DNA from 2 places in the Rhizobium sp. FG113 genome. Region 2 is predicted to be linked to the other one. Evidence: riboswitches for the same ligand, from Rfam matches in the RefSeq annotation. Region 2 holds a riboswitch; the other holds the start of a gene.
The links. Region 2 has a riboswitch for cobalamin ahead of nrdH (glutaredoxin-like protein NrdH). Riboswitches for the same ligand answer to the same signal wherever they lie in the genome.
Positions count from the first base shown of each region.

Region 1 (7,269 bases), 1.0 Mb from region 2:
GCATCATTGGTCAGCCCCACGTCGCGCAGCCACGTCTCGAACTCCGGCGCCGGTGGGCGGCCGAGGGTCTCGCGGCAGAAGACGGCGTCGTGGTGAGACAGCGACTGGTAGTTCAGCATGATGTCGTCGGCACCGGGTACGGTGATGACGAAATTGACGTTTGCCGCGCAGAGCAGCGTCAGCAGCGTGTCCATGTCTTCCTGGTCGGCATCGGCGTGGTTGGTGTAGCAAACGTCGACACCCATCGGCAGGCCGAGCAGCTTGCCGCAGAAATGATCCTCGATACCGGCGCGGATGATCTGTTTCCCGTTGAAGAGATATTCCGGCCCGATGAAGCCGACGACAGTGTTGACCAACAGCGGATCGAACTCGCGCGCGACGGCGTAGGCTCTGGTTTCCATCGTCTGCTGGTCGACGCCGAAATGCGCGTCGGCCGAGAGTGCTGCTCCCTGCCCGGTTTCGAAGTACATCAGATTGGCGCCCGGCATGCCGCGCTTCAGCGATCGTCCGGCATCCTGCGCCTCCTTCAGCAGCGCGAGATCGATGCCGAAGCCTTCATTGGCCTTCTGCGATCCCGCGACCGACTGGAACATCAGATCAACCGGCGCCCGCGCCTCGACGGCGCGAATGGCGGTGGTAACATGGCCGAGACAGCATGTCTGGGTGGGGATGGCGAGGCGCTCGCGGATCTCGTCGAGCAGCGAGACGATCCGCACATAGTCCTCGACACTGTCAGTCGCCGGATTGACGCCGATGACGGCGTCGCCGGAGCCCATCAATAGACCGTCGATCGCCGAAGCGGCAATGCCGCGGCTGTCGTCGGTCGGATGGTTCGGCTGGTTGCGGGTCGACAAGCGGCCGGTCAGGCCCAGCGTGTTGCGAAAGCGCGTGACGACCTGCCGTTTGGCGGCGACGGCGATCAGATCCTGCAGCCGCATGATTTTCGAAACGGCTGCCAGCATCTCCGGCGTGATGCCATAGGTGATCGCTTCGAGCGTCTGCTGGTCTGTTTCCGGCTTCAGCAACCACTCGCGAAACTCGCCTACAGTGAACGAACTGATCGGCGCGAAGGCTTGCGCGTCGAATTGCTTCGCGATCAGCGCCGAGACCTCGTCGCTCTCGGACGGAATGACCTCTTCAGCCAAAAACGCCTTCAGCGGCAGATCTGCAAGCGCCATCTGCGCGGCCAAGCGCTCGACCGGTCCGCTAGCCGCGATGCCGGCGAGCTGATCGCCGGAGCGTTCCGGCGTCGCTTTTGCGAGGAGGTCCTTGAGATCGCGAAAGCCGAAGCGCGTTCGTTCGATCGTCGTGCTGTATGCCATTGCGGGAGTCCTAGCGTTCAAGGGTGTCAGCTCATCCCGATCCGATCGGGCTGACTGACAGGCGTATTCCTCCCTTGAGACTGCCGGCGCTCGGCCTTTCGAGACGGTGATCCGGCCTCCCGTGCCGATCACCGCAAGCATGAGCGCCATGCCGTTATCCGCAGATGACCTCGTCTAGCCGATCACGTCAACATGCTGTGATGGCAACAGGCTGCAAAATTCGCAATTCAGCTATTCCTAGTCTTGCGAAACGCCACCGGATTTGGCGACGAGAATGAAGCGCCGATAGACCAGTGTCCTGAGCTTGTTGCGCAGATTGGCGCCACGCCGCTGCGCTCTGGCGATCGGACTGTGGGACGTGATTTCGAAGCTCACGAAGCCGGCTTGCTTCAGTTGTGGGATGAGATCATCCGGCCGCAGCCCGGCGCCGAAGGGGAGCGCCGACATGATCGCCGAATGGCGCTCGCTCATCGCGCCATCATAGTGCCGGTCCGCGCCGCAGAAACGATCGATCCGGCGGATGAGCCATGCAGCGGCGCTTCCAAGGCGCGTTGGCTTTGCCCAATCGCCGTCGAATACCAGAAGCGTGCCACCCGGCTTCAAGACCCGATGCCACTCGCCGAATGCCTTTGCGGGATCGGTCAGCGTCCAGACCAGATGGCGGCAGATGATGGCGTCGTAGCAGCCATCCGGCTCCATCGAGTTTTCCGCGTCCGCCAGCACGAAGCGCAACCGTTCCTTGCCTGCATGCTTCGCCTTGGCGATCGACAGCATGGCCTCGGAGAAATCCAGCGCGGTCACATCGTGGCCGAGATCGTGGATCACCGCCGTGACCTCACCAGTGCCGCAGGCAAGTTCCAGAACGCGCAAAGGCGTCGGCCGCAGATGGTCGCGCATCGGCTGCTGCCAGGCGTCAAATTCCGGACCGCGCGGTATTCTGTGGCCGAAGGCAAGATCGAATGTCTGCGAGCGCTTGGACCAATAGTCCCGGATCTCTTCCTTCAAATCGAAATTGGTTTGTCTGATGGACATCGGACCTCAAGAAATACAGCCAAGGAAATGGATATGCTGCCGACCATGATGCGGCGAGCGCTCGATATGGGCGCGCACCCCGAACACATCGGCGATCAGGCCTTCGGTCAATACCTCGTCCGCCGGTCCGACCGCAACAAGCCGACCCTGGCTAAGCACAGCAATCCTGTCGCAAAACATGGCGGCGAGGTTCAGATCATGCAGCGCGACGATGCTGGTGATCGGCAGCTTGGCAACCAGCGACAGGATTTCGAGCTGATGCTGAATGTCGAGATGGTTGGTCGGCTCGTCGAGAAGAAGCTCGGTCGGCGTCTGCGCCAGCGCGCGGGCGATATGCACCCGCTGCCGCTCGCCGCCCGACAGCGTATGCCAGAGCTGCCGCGCCTTCCCAACCATGCCCACCTGCCGCAACGCGTTCTCGACCGCCTCTTCATCATTGGCGCTCCACGGCGCCAGCGGACCGCGATGCGGCGTGCGCCCGAGACGGACGACCTCGGTGACCGTCACCTGCGTCTCGGTCGTGGCCTGCTGTTCGACAAAGGCGACGCGCCGGGCGATATCGCGGCGCGCCAGCGTATCGATGCCGGTATCGCCGAGCGCGATGACGCCGCTCTTCACCTTTCGCAGCCCGCCGATCAACCGCAGCAGGCTGGACTTTCCCGAACCGTTCGGCCCGATCAGGCCGAGCGTCTGGCCGGTGGGAACCTCAAGGCTGACACCCTTGACGACAAGCACGCCTGACGTTGCCCAATGCACATCGCTGATGGAAATGCTCATGCGGGCCGCCTCGCCTTGTAGAGAATGAGCGCGAATGCCGGCGCACCGAAGAGCGCGGTGACGACGCCGATCGGCAACACCTGCTGCGGGATGATGACGCGCGAGACGATATCGGCGACCACCATGAAGATGGCGCCGGATATCGCCGTTGCCGGCAACAGGCGCCCATGCCCCGGCCCGACCACGAAACGCGCCGCATGCGGAATGACCAGACCGACAAAGCCGATCGAGCCGACGATGCTGACCATCGTCGCTGTAAGAAGGGCCGTGAGCGCGAGCAGCACGATCCTGATACCGGCAACGGGAATGCCAAGCGCTGCGGCCGCATCGGTGCCGAAGGTGAAGGCGTCGAGCGCACGGGCATAGAGCATGCAGACGAGAAAGCCGGCGATGGCCACGGGAGCGGCAAGATAGACATCCGGCCAGCGCACACCGGACAGGCTGCCGAGAAGCCAGAACATGACGCCGCGCGCCTGCTCGGCATTGGCCGATGTCGTGACAATATAGGATGTCAGCGCGTTGAAGAGCTGCGAACCGGCGACACCCGCGAGAATGATACGGTCCGTGCCGCCACCCGAGCCCGCCGCGAGCAACGACACCAGCAGGAACGCCGCGACTGCGCCGACGAAGGCGCCGGCCGAAAGCGTCAGGACGCCATAGCCGAAGCCGAGGATCATGACCGCGACAGCCCCGGTGGAGGCGCCGGCCGAGATGCCGAGCACATAAGGCTCGGCCAGCGGATTGCGCAGCAACGCCTGCAGCACCGCGCCGCATAGGGCCAAAGCCGCTCCGGCGCTGGCGGCGACGAGGGCGCGGCTCAGGCGGTAATCCCAGATGATGCCTTCATGGATGCGGCTGAGTTCAAAGCCGGTGCCGAACACACGGTTCGCCACGGCCTTCGCTGTCGTGTCGACAGGAATGGAGATCTCGCCGATGGACACGGCGAGACTGATGACAAAGCCCAATGCCACGATGGCAAGGACGAAGAGCACGAGCAGCGCTCTCCATCCACGGTGGGCTATCGACGCGTGCCTCACTTGGAAAGACCGAAGGACTTGATGCCGGCGGCGAGGCGTTCCAGGCCGTCGATGGTGCGGATCGTCGGGTTCATCGACTGCGCATCCATCTCGACGAAATGCCTGTTCTTGACGGCATCGAGCTGGCTGGTGACCGGGTCCTTTTCAAGGAAATCGATCTTCACCTTCGGATCGTCCGCGGCATAGCGGCGGCGGTCCATGGTGGCGATGACGATGACGGCGGGATTGGCCTGCGCGATGGTTTCCCAGCCGACCAGCGGCCACTCTTCCTCGGTGCTGACGACGTTGCGGGCGCCGAGCGTCTTCAGAATATAGGCCGGAGCGCTGTTCTTGCCGGCGATAAAGGCATCGCCCTGCACTTCCTTGCTGGAAAACCAGAAGGCAACGGGCAGATCCTTCGCCGACCCGCCAAGCGATGCCACGGCATCCGCTTCACGCTTCTTCAAGTCCGCGATCAGGGCCGCGCCGCGATCCTGGATGTCGTAGATCTCCGCCAACTCGGCGATCTCCTGATAGATCAGCTCCATGGTGAAGAGCTCGCTGCGCACACCGTCGCCGCCATCCGTGTTGACCTTCGCGACGCAATCGGCCGGCGAGACATAGGTCTTGATGCCGAGACCGGCGAACTGCTCGCGCTTGCCGACCGACCCTTGCGTGCCGACATGCCATTCGAACTCGGCCGCAACCAAGTCCGGCTCCTGGCCGACGACGGATTCGAAACTCGGATCATTGTCGGCGAGCCGCTTAATCTTCTGGTTGACATCGGCATAGGTGGGCAGCACCGGCCCGACCCAGACCGCCGTCCGCACTATCTTGTCGGCAAGGCCGAGCGAGTAGAGAATTTCGGTCATGCCCTGGCCGATCGACACCGTCTTCTTCGGCGCGCTATCGAATGTCACTTGCTGACCGCAATTGGTGATCGTCAGCGGGTAGGTCGTTGCCGCTGCATGGGCGGCGGGGAGAAAGGTGGTGAAAACGCAAGCCGTCGCGATCGAAAGCAGCGCGGTTCGCAGGATGATGCGGTTCATATTGGTCCTCATGTATGGCTGAAGCCCGCAGCCGACTGGCCGTGGCTGTGAAACTCGAAGCGGGGACCGCTGCGGATGATGCAGGACGAAACAGCAAAGCGCTCGCCTGACATCATGCGGCGGCGAACGCTAGCGCGGGATCACGGACATGAGATTTGCGGAGGGGAATAAAGCGGGACCGCGCCAGCGGTTGACGTCAAAAACCATCATATGATGCTCCTCTCCGGACAACCCCGTCCGGGATGGTGGACACTGTTTTGACGGCAGGTCTCCTGGCTTGCGAATATGCACCTGACATCTGCCTTCCCACGAAAAGCTTCGCAGTGGCATGGCGTTCGAGACGAACACCACAAGGACATCAGGCAATCCGCTTACAGTTGCGGGGGCAGCCACGGTCTTGGCCCCATTCGGGTCATCCGCACCGTGTTCCCTATTAATCCCGTCGGAAGTCATCCCTTCGGGAACCATCGAGGCTGACTTAGGCGATCCGGCGCCAAGACGTCAAGCCGTGACGAACCGACATTTGGCGCGCCTAGGGATTGGCTCGGAGATAGGCGATCAAGTCGGTGATCTCCGACGTCGTCCAGAGGCCGCCGAAGCTCATCTTCGTTCCCGGCACTTTCTTCTTGGGGCTGGATAGAAATTCCGACAGCGCCGCCTCATCCCAGACAAGCCCACCGGCGCCCGCCGCCTTCATCGCGTCTGAATATCTGTAATCAGGCAAGCTTCCGGCCGGACGACCGACGACACCCTTCAGATGCGGGCCGAAGCCGTTGCGATCGGAATCGACCGTGTGACAGGAAACGCACAGTCTGAACACCCGCCGCCCGTGCTCGAGGTCCTCCGCGGATGCCGCGGATGTCATGACGAGCAGGCTGGCGATCGAACAGATCGACGGAAGGACTGAGCGCTTTTTCATGTGTCGATGGCCTTGGCTGTTGTTTGCCAGATACATCGTACCGTTTTTACACGGCGCGATCCGCGAACAACATTGCTTACCCAACAAAGCACATATGCGCCCAGACCAGACTGGTGCGACATGGGAGCACAGCTCCCATGTCGCTTGGCTTCTTACTGCGCGGTCTTGATCTTGGTGACCTCTTCGGCGCTCAATTCGCCGACCGTCGTCACCTCGCCATTGCTGATCTTCCACAGGCGGAAGGGACCGGTGATGTCGCCATACGTGTCGAAGCTGACAGGACCGATGACACCCTCATACTTCACCGGCTTGCCATCCTTGATGAGCTGCAACGCCTTGGCGAACTCTTCCTTGCCAGCATGAATAGGCGTGCCACCCTCGGCAACGACCTCAGGCATGGCTGCCTTGATGGCTGCCGCATCGGCCTTGCCGGCCTTGGCGATCGCCAGCGCCACGATTGCACCGGCGTCATAAGAGCGGTCGGCGGCCGGGGCCGAAGGCGAGATGCCGCCGGAGAAGGCCTCGTAATTGCCGTTGAAATATTCGGTGGACGCCGTCGGGCTGGTGCCCGAGGAGGTGCCGTAGGCGTTCTCCAGATACTGCGCGCCGACGCTCTCGATGAAGTCCTTGGAGTTCATGCCGTCGTTCAACAGGAACGTCTGCTTGCCACCACCGGAGACCCAGGCGCGGGCGATGGTGGCACCATCGACGGGGGTGCTGACGAGATAGAGCGCATCGGGATCGCCAGCCATGGCGGCGCTGGCTTCGGACGCGTAGCTCGACTGCTTCTCGTTATAGGGCGTCGTCGAGGTGATCGTGCCGCCGAGCTTCTGATAGGCGGTCGCGAACTCCTTGACCATGTTCACGCCGAAGTCGTTGTTGACGTTGATGATCGCGATCTTCTTCAGGCCCTGATCCATCGCGAATTTCGCGGCCGCCGTGCCTTGCAGCGCATCCGAGGTGATGGTCCGGAAGAAGACGCCGTTGGTCTTGCCGCTGCGGCCAAGCTCGGTCAGTGTGGGCGAAGAGGATGCGGGCGAGACCTGCACGACGCCGGCCGGCGCCGTCACCGATGTCAGGATCGGGATCGAGACGGACGAGATGATGCCGCCGATGATGACGGGCACCTTCTTGATGTTGACGAGCTGGGTCGC
Region 1 is NZ_JBMDKV010000001.1:313,441-320,709, reverse strand. Features, by position in the region: gene ACODTZ_RS01260 (ethanolamine ammonia-lyase subunit EutB) at 1-1,322, opposite strand, end outside; gene ACODTZ_RS01255 (class I SAM-dependent methyltransferase) at 1,560-2,348, opposite strand; gene ACODTZ_RS01250 (ABC transporter ATP-binding protein) at 2,361-3,131, opposite strand; gene ACODTZ_RS01245 (FecCD family ABC transporter permease) at 3,128-4,123, opposite strand; gene ACODTZ_RS01240 (ABC transporter substrate-binding protein) at 4,165-5,196, opposite strand; cobalamin riboswitch at 5,442-5,680, opposite strand; gene ACODTZ_RS01235 (c-type cytochrome) at 5,729-6,115, opposite strand; gene ACODTZ_RS01230 (ABC transporter substrate-binding protein) at 6,268-7,269, opposite strand, start outside.
Region 1: it holds a riboswitch for cobalamin, as region 2 does, so the genes downstream of both, ACODTZ_RS01240 (ABC transporter substrate-binding protein) here and nrdH (glutaredoxin-like protein NrdH) in region 2, are expected to answer to the same signal.

Region 2 (7,269 bases):
GTAAGCCTGACGCTTCACCCGCCGACGGTCGCCGCCCTCATCAGCGATCTGCCCCTGCAGGTCTGCAGCAAGCTCTTCGGCTCTGGCTTCTCCGTCGCGCCGGTCAACGACGAGTTCCTCGACGCCTGGGTGCGGATGCTCCGGCTGATGGACCGTCCGGACGAAATCGCCGTGCTTGCACCTGCATACGAGCGTGAGATCCTCTTCAGGGTGCTGCAAGGGCCGCTGGGCTGGATGCTACGGGACATTGCCGCGCCCGATGCGGCACTGTCCCGTATCGGCGTTGCGATCCAATGGATCCGGGAAAACTTCGCCAAGCCGCTCAGGGTCGAGGCTCTCGCGGAGATGGCAGCTCTCAGCGTCTCGGCGTTCCATCGACACTTCAAGGCAATCACGGCGCTCAGCCCGATCCAATATCAAAAGCAGGTCCGGCTGCTGCATGCGCGCAGGCTTTTGATGGCTGGAGAAGGAACGGCAACGTCGGTCGCCTTCGGCGTTGGTTATGAAAGCCCGAACCAGTTCAGCCGGGAATACGCCAGGCAGTTCGGGCTACCGCCCTCGAAGGATCTCGTGCGTCTTCGCGGCGAGGTTGTGTGACGGGCGCCTTGGCCGGGATGCATTCATCCAACGGCCGCTTCGGGCCGGGTGCAGACCACCAGCGCAAGCTGGTGGTCACTCTTTGCCAAAGCGGCTAGTGCGCCACCTCAGAAGTCCCAGTCTTCGTCCTCAGTAGCGACGGCCTTGCCGATGACATAGGACGAACCCGACCCGGAGAAGAAGTCATGGTTCTCGTCGGCATTGGGCGATAGCGCCGATAGGATCGCTGGATTTACCTTGCACGCTTCCGCCGGAAACAGTGCCTCGTAGCCGAGGTTCATCAGCGCCTTGTTGGCATTGTAGTGCAGGAACTTCTTGACGTCCTCGGTGAGGCCAACGCCGTCATAGAGCGCCTCGGTGTATTTCGCCTCGTTGTCGTAGAGCTCGAGCAGCAGATCGAAGGCGAAGTCCTTGATTTCCTGGCGGCGGGCTTCCGGCAAACGCTCGACTGCCCGCTGGAACTTGTAGCCGATATAGTAGCCATGCACGGCTTCGTCGCGGATGATGAGGCGGATCATGTCGGCGGTGTTGGTGAGCTTGGCGCGGCTCGACCAGTACATCGGGAGATAAAAGCCGGAGTAGAACAGGAAGCTCTCGAGGAAGACCGACGCGACCTTTTTCTTCAGCGGATCATCGGAAGCGTACTGTTCCATGATCAGCGCCGACTTCCGCTGCAGGAACTCGTTCTCCTCCGACCAGCGATAGGCATCGTCGACGTCAGGTGTCGAGCACAGCGTCGAGAAGATCGACGAATAGGAGCGCGCGTGCACCGCCTCCATGAAGGAGATGTTGGAAAGCACCGCCTCCTCATGCGGGGTCACTGCGTCGGCCATGAGTTTCACCGAGCCAACGCCGTTCTGGATCGTATCGAGCAGCGTCAATCCGGTGAAGACGCGGATGGTCAGTTGCTGCTCCTCCGGCTTCAGCGTCGCCCAGGATGGGATGTCGTTCGACAGCGGCACTTTCTCCGGTAGCCAGAAATTGCCGGTAAGGCGGTTCCAGACCTCGAGATCCTTGTCGTCCTCGATGCGGTTCCAGTTGATGGCGCGCACGGCCGCGGCGACCTTCGAGTTCTTGGTCTTCACTTGAATGTTCATCTTGGTCACCTGAGGTCAAAGGGCGCAGGAAACGCAGCCCTGCACTTCCGTGCCGGTCAGCGCCATCTGGCGAAGGCGGATGTAGTAGATGGTCTTGATGCCCTTCTTCCACGCATAGATCTGCGCCTTGTTGATATCGCGCGTCGTCGCGGTGTCGCGGAAGAACAGCGTCAGCGACAGGCCCTGGTCGACATGCTGGGTGGCCGCCGCATAGGTGTCGATGATCTTCTCCGGCCCGATCTCGTAGGCATCCTGATAATAGTCGAGATTGTCGTTGGTCATGAAGGCAGCCGGATAATAGGCGCGGCCGATCTTGCCTTCCTTGCGGATCTCGATCTTGGAGACGATCGGGTGGATCGACGAGGTGGAGTGGTTGATGTAGGAGATCGAGCCCGTCGGCGGCACGGCCTGCAGGTTCTGGTTATAAAGCCCACCTTCCATGACCGCCTTCTTCAACTCCAACCAGTCGTCCTGCGTCGGGATATGGATGCCTGCCGTCTCGAACAGTTCGGCCACGCGCGCCGTCGCCGGCGCCCACTCGCTTTCAGTGTATTTGTCAAAATAGTCGCCCGATGCGTATTTCGAGTTCTCGAAGCCCTTGAAGCTCTGGCCGCGCTCGACTGCCAGCCGGTTCGACGCGCGGATGGCGTGATAGGTCACCGTGTAGAAGTAAATGTTGGTGAAATCGACGCCTTCGTCGGAGCCGTAATAGATGCGTTCGCGGGCGAGATAGCCGTGCAGGTTCATCTGGCCGAGACCGATGGCGTGGCTGTCTGCATTGCCCTTGGCGACCGATGGAACCGAGGTGATATTGCTCATATCGGAGACGGCGGTCAGCGCCCTGATCGAGGTCTCGATCGTCTTTCCGAAATCCGCAGAATCCATGGTCGCGGCGATGTTCAGCGAGCCGAGATTGCAGGAGATATCCTTGCCGAGGTGGTCGTATGAAAGATCATCCGCATAGGTGCTGGCATCGCTGACCTGCAGGATCTCCGAGCAAAGATTGCTCATGGTGATGCGCCCAGCGATCGGGTTCGCCTTGTTCACCGTGTCTTCGAACATGATGTAGGGATAGCCGCTCTCGAACTGGATCTCGGCGATCACCTGGAAAAAGTCGCGCGCCTTGACCTTCTTCTTCTTGATCCTGGAGTCGGCCACCATCTCGCGGTATTTCTCGGTAACCGAGATCTCGCTGAAGGCGACGCCATAGACGCGTTCGACGTCGTAGGGCGAGAACAGGTACATGTCCTCGTTGTTCTTGGCGAGTTCGAAGGTGATATCGGGGACAACGACGCCGAGCGACAGCGTCTTGATGCGGATCTTCTCGTCGGCGTTCTCGCGCTTGGTATCGAGGAAGCGCATGATGTCGGGGTGATGGGCGTTCAGATAGACTGCTCCCGCTCCTTGACGCGCGCCAAGCTGGTTGGCGTAGGAGAAACTGTCCTCCAGCAGCTTCATGACCGGGATCACGCCCGACGACTGGTTTTCGATCTGCTTGATCGGCGCGCCGGCCTCGCGCAGGTTCGTCAGCGAAAGAGCGACCCCGCCGCCGCGCTTGGAGAGCTGCAGCGCCGAATTGATGCCGCGCGCGATGCTCTCCATGTTGTCCTCGATCCTGAGCAGGAAGCACGAGACGAGTTCGCCGCGCTGCTTCTTGCCCGCATTGAGGAAGGTCGGCGTCGCCGGCTGGAAACGGCCGGAAATGATCTCGTCGACCATGTCGCGGGCGAGCCCCTCATTGCCGCGCGCCAGCGCCAACGCCACCATGCAGATGCGGTCTTCATAGCGCTCGAGGTAGCGCTTTCCGTCGAAGGTCTTCAGCGTATAGCTGGTGTAATATTTGAAGGCGCCGAGGAAGGTCGGGAAGCGGAACTTCTTATCGTAGGCGTGGTCAAACAGGTCGCGGACGAAATTGAACGAATACTGGTCCAGCACCTCCTGCTCGTAGTAGCCCTCCGTCACGAGATAATCGAGCTTCTCCCTGAGATTGTGGAAGAACACCGTGTTCTGGTTCACATGCTGCAGGAAATACTGCTTCGCCGCCTGCCGATCCTTGTCGAGCTGAATCCTGCCGTCCTCGTCATAGAGGTTCAGCATCGCGTTCAGCGCGTGATAGTCGAGCGTTGCGTCGGCTATCTTACTGTCTGTCGCCTTCAAGGGGCGTTCGAGAACTGCCGTGTCCAAAATCGTTCCAATCCGTGTGTGACATTGGCGACATCCTCATCGGTGCCGAGAAGCTCGAACCTGTAGAGGTAAGGCACCTGGCATTTCCTGGAGATGATGTCGCCGGCAAGCCCGAAGGTCTCGCCGAAGTTGCTGTTGCCCGCGGCGATCACGCCCCGGAGGTTCGAACGGTTGTCCGCATCGTTGAGGAAGCGGATGACCTGTTTGGGCACGGCGCCCTTGCCTCCGTCGCCGCAATAAGTCGGGACAACAAGCACAAAGGGACGTTGCGCGGTCAGCATGAGCTCCGCACTGACGGGAATGCGCGAGGCCGGCAGCCCGAGTTTTCCGACAAAGCGATGGGTGTTCTCGGATCTGCTGGAGAAATAGACGAGCTCACCCATCGGCCGATCCTCAGGCCAGCGCGCTGATCATGTCCGGACGGAAGCCCGCCCAGTGCAGATCGCCGGCAACGACGACAGGAACCTGGCGATAGCCGAGCCCCTGCACGAGTTCGTAGGCCGCCATGTCGGTCGAGACGTCGATCACGTCATAGTTGATCCCCTGGCGATCGAGCGCGCGGGTGGTCGCAGTGCATTGGACGCAGGCGGGCTTGCTGTAGACGGTAATGGTCATGGTAATCCTCGTGTCGGATAGGCGTGCGATAGCGATCGGACATCCGCCGATGTCCGGGCAAAAATGATGGATGATGAAGGCAGCCGCTTGCAGTCGCCGGACGCTCAGGCGCCCGTCACTCGCGCGGACGGAATTCGAAACTCAAGATCATAGGACTTCACCCCGAAGTGGCTCATGCGGCGGTCAGGGGAAGCGGTACGCACGGCAACATCCCGCACGCAATCGCGACCTTCCGGACACCCCGCCCGTGGACGTTCTCGTTGCAAGGCAGGTCTCCTGGCTTGCGGGTCGTCACATCCGATCTGCCTTCCCAATGCCCTGAAGACATCAGTGGACGTATCGATCGAATGCTCGCCGCTTACAGTTGCGGGGGCAGCTCCGGCATTACTCAGCCCGTCATGGGCCTCACGCACCGTATTCCCGTCTTAGCTTCCGACGCGAATCGGAAGAACCTCGAACACTAGATATAGTATACGAGGCTAAAATCTCGTCAACGGGTGCGATCGTTTATCCTCATCTTCCTTCTGGGAATTTTTCCGCAGGCCATCTTGACCACAGAACTAATTCACAGTTTATATCGTAACTGTATAACATTACAGATCATCGGATCTCGCTCGTGCACGACGGCTTACTTTGGCGGTCTCGAAGCCAGATCTCAAAGACGACAGTTTCAAAATTGGGAGACATCCATGTTCCGATCCAAGGTTCCTTTACTCCTCGCCACAACGATCATCGCCGGCACCGTTACGCCCCTGACGCTGCGCGCCGAGGAGGAAAGCCGCGAGACCTGGCGCCTCTTCGTTGCAGACCATACGCAGCCGATCGTTCGCGCTATCGATCTTGGTAGCGACAAGCAAATCGGTCGTTTCGAATTGGAGGGTTATGCGGCGCTGTCGCTCAGCGATACCGGCCGCACCGTGTTCGCGATCCAGGGCGACCAGAATGTCGTCCACGCGATCGACACGGGGATTGCCCTGTCCGACCATGGCGAACATCGCGACATCGAGATCAAGGATCCGAAACTGCTGGCACCGATGATTAAAGGCCATAAGCCGGGCCACGTGGTCGCGCATGGAGACGACCTTGCCGTATTTTTCGATCGTGAAAACAGCTTCGACCTTCTAAAGGAAAGCGCGCTGCAGGAAGGCAAGGCAGATCCCAAACCATACGACGCCACAGCCGCCCACCACGGCGTTGCCGTTCCGATGGGCAATTATCTTCTTGTCTCCGTGCCAAACATGGAGGCACCGGCCAAGGAGAGGGAATTGCCGCCGCGCCTTGGTCTTCGCGTGCTCGACAGAGACGGAAAACAGGTGGGCGATGTAGCAAAATGCACGGGCCTCCACGGCGAAGCGACCTCCGCGCGTCTTGTCGCCTTCGGTTGCGAGGAAGGTGTCCTTGTCGTACGGCCTGGTGGCATCGATGGGCCGAAGATCGAAATGCTGAGCTATGGCGATGGAATGCCCAAGGGCAAGGTCTCGACGCTTCTTGGCGGAACCTCCATGCAGTTCTTTCTCGGAAACTACGGGGAAGACAAGGTGGTGCTGATCGATCCCGACGACAAAAAGCCCTATCGCCTCATCGACCTGCCTCTGCGCCGCATCGATTTCGCGCTCGACCACGCAAGGCACCACAATCCCTATGTCCTGACGGAAGATGGCAAGCTTCATCTGCTGGACGTCGTGGATGGCAGCATCAAGACGTCGGTATCGGTCACCGAGCCCTATAGCAAGGATGGCCATTGGCGCGACCCACGGCCGCGCCTCGCCGTTGCCGGCGACCACATCGCCGTAACCGATCCGCGCCATAGCCTGGTTCGCATGGTCGACGCTGAGACATTCAAGGAAGACAGGACGATCGCCGTCGAAGGACAGCCCTTCGCAATTGTCGCGGTCGGCGGATCGGGTGCAGTACACTAGCCACAGAGGGGAGCGCCTGCCCACGCTGGCGCTCCCCTTAAGAGTTCGAACGTTGCGCGCCCACAGGCCCCGTGATGTTACAGCGCGCAAGAGCGGTGGGCCGTCGAGGCGGATCGAAGATATCGCCACGTCAGGCCGATATCCGGCGCGACGTCGCGAGAAACCCCGATATGAAATCGAGCGCGTCGTCGCCTTCTCTTAGACCGAGATGAATGCTTTTCCGGATTCGCCTTTGCCCGATGCTGACGGGCCGGACACCGAGCTCTGCCGCTTCCCGCCGCACAAGCCAGTTCGGAATGGCGCTCACTCCGCGGCCCGCCGCGACGAGCTGAAGCATCATTTCCGTCGTCTCCACATTGCGGTGGTGGCGCGGCCGGCAGTTTGCGGGCACCAGAAAATGCGTGAACACATCCAGCCGCTCCGGCGGCACCGGGTAGGTGAACAGCGTCTCATCCAGAAGGTCGGCAGGCTCGGCATGTCGTTTCAGCGCCAGCGGATGATCGACCGGCACGGCGAGCACCAACTCGTAATCGAACACCGGCAGATAGTGGATGCCCGGCGTCTCGATCGGATCCGGCGTGATCAGGATATCGATTTCGTATCCTGTGAGCGCCGCGACGCCGCCGAAGGCGAATGATGTCGTCAGTTCGAGGTCCACATCCGGCCAGTCCATGAGATAGGGCTTCGTGACACCCATGAGCCATTGGTGGCAGGGATGACACTCCATGCCAATCCTGAGCGAGCCCCGCTGGCCATGGCGATAATCCGACAGGACAGTCTCAGCCCTTTCGATCTGCGGCAGGACTCGCTGCGCAAGTCCCACGATGTAGCGGCCGGCCTCCGTGAGACGAAGGTTG
Region 2 is NZ_JBMDKV010000001.1:1,314,063-1,321,331, forward strand. Features, by position in the region: gene ACODTZ_RS05850 (AraC family transcriptional regulator) at 1-597, shown strand, start outside; gene nrdF (class 1b ribonucleoside-diphosphate reductase subunit beta) at 705-1,694, opposite strand; gene nrdE (class 1b ribonucleoside-diphosphate reductase subunit alpha) at 1,710-3,878, opposite strand; gene nrdI (class Ib ribonucleoside-diphosphate reductase assembly flavoprotein NrdI) at 3,848-4,261, opposite strand; gene nrdH (glutaredoxin-like protein NrdH) at 4,272-4,493, opposite strand; cobalamin riboswitch at 4,743-4,964, opposite strand; gene aztD (zinc metallochaperone AztD) at 5,183-6,412, shown strand; gene ACODTZ_RS05880 (LysR family transcriptional regulator) at 6,543-7,269, opposite strand, start outside.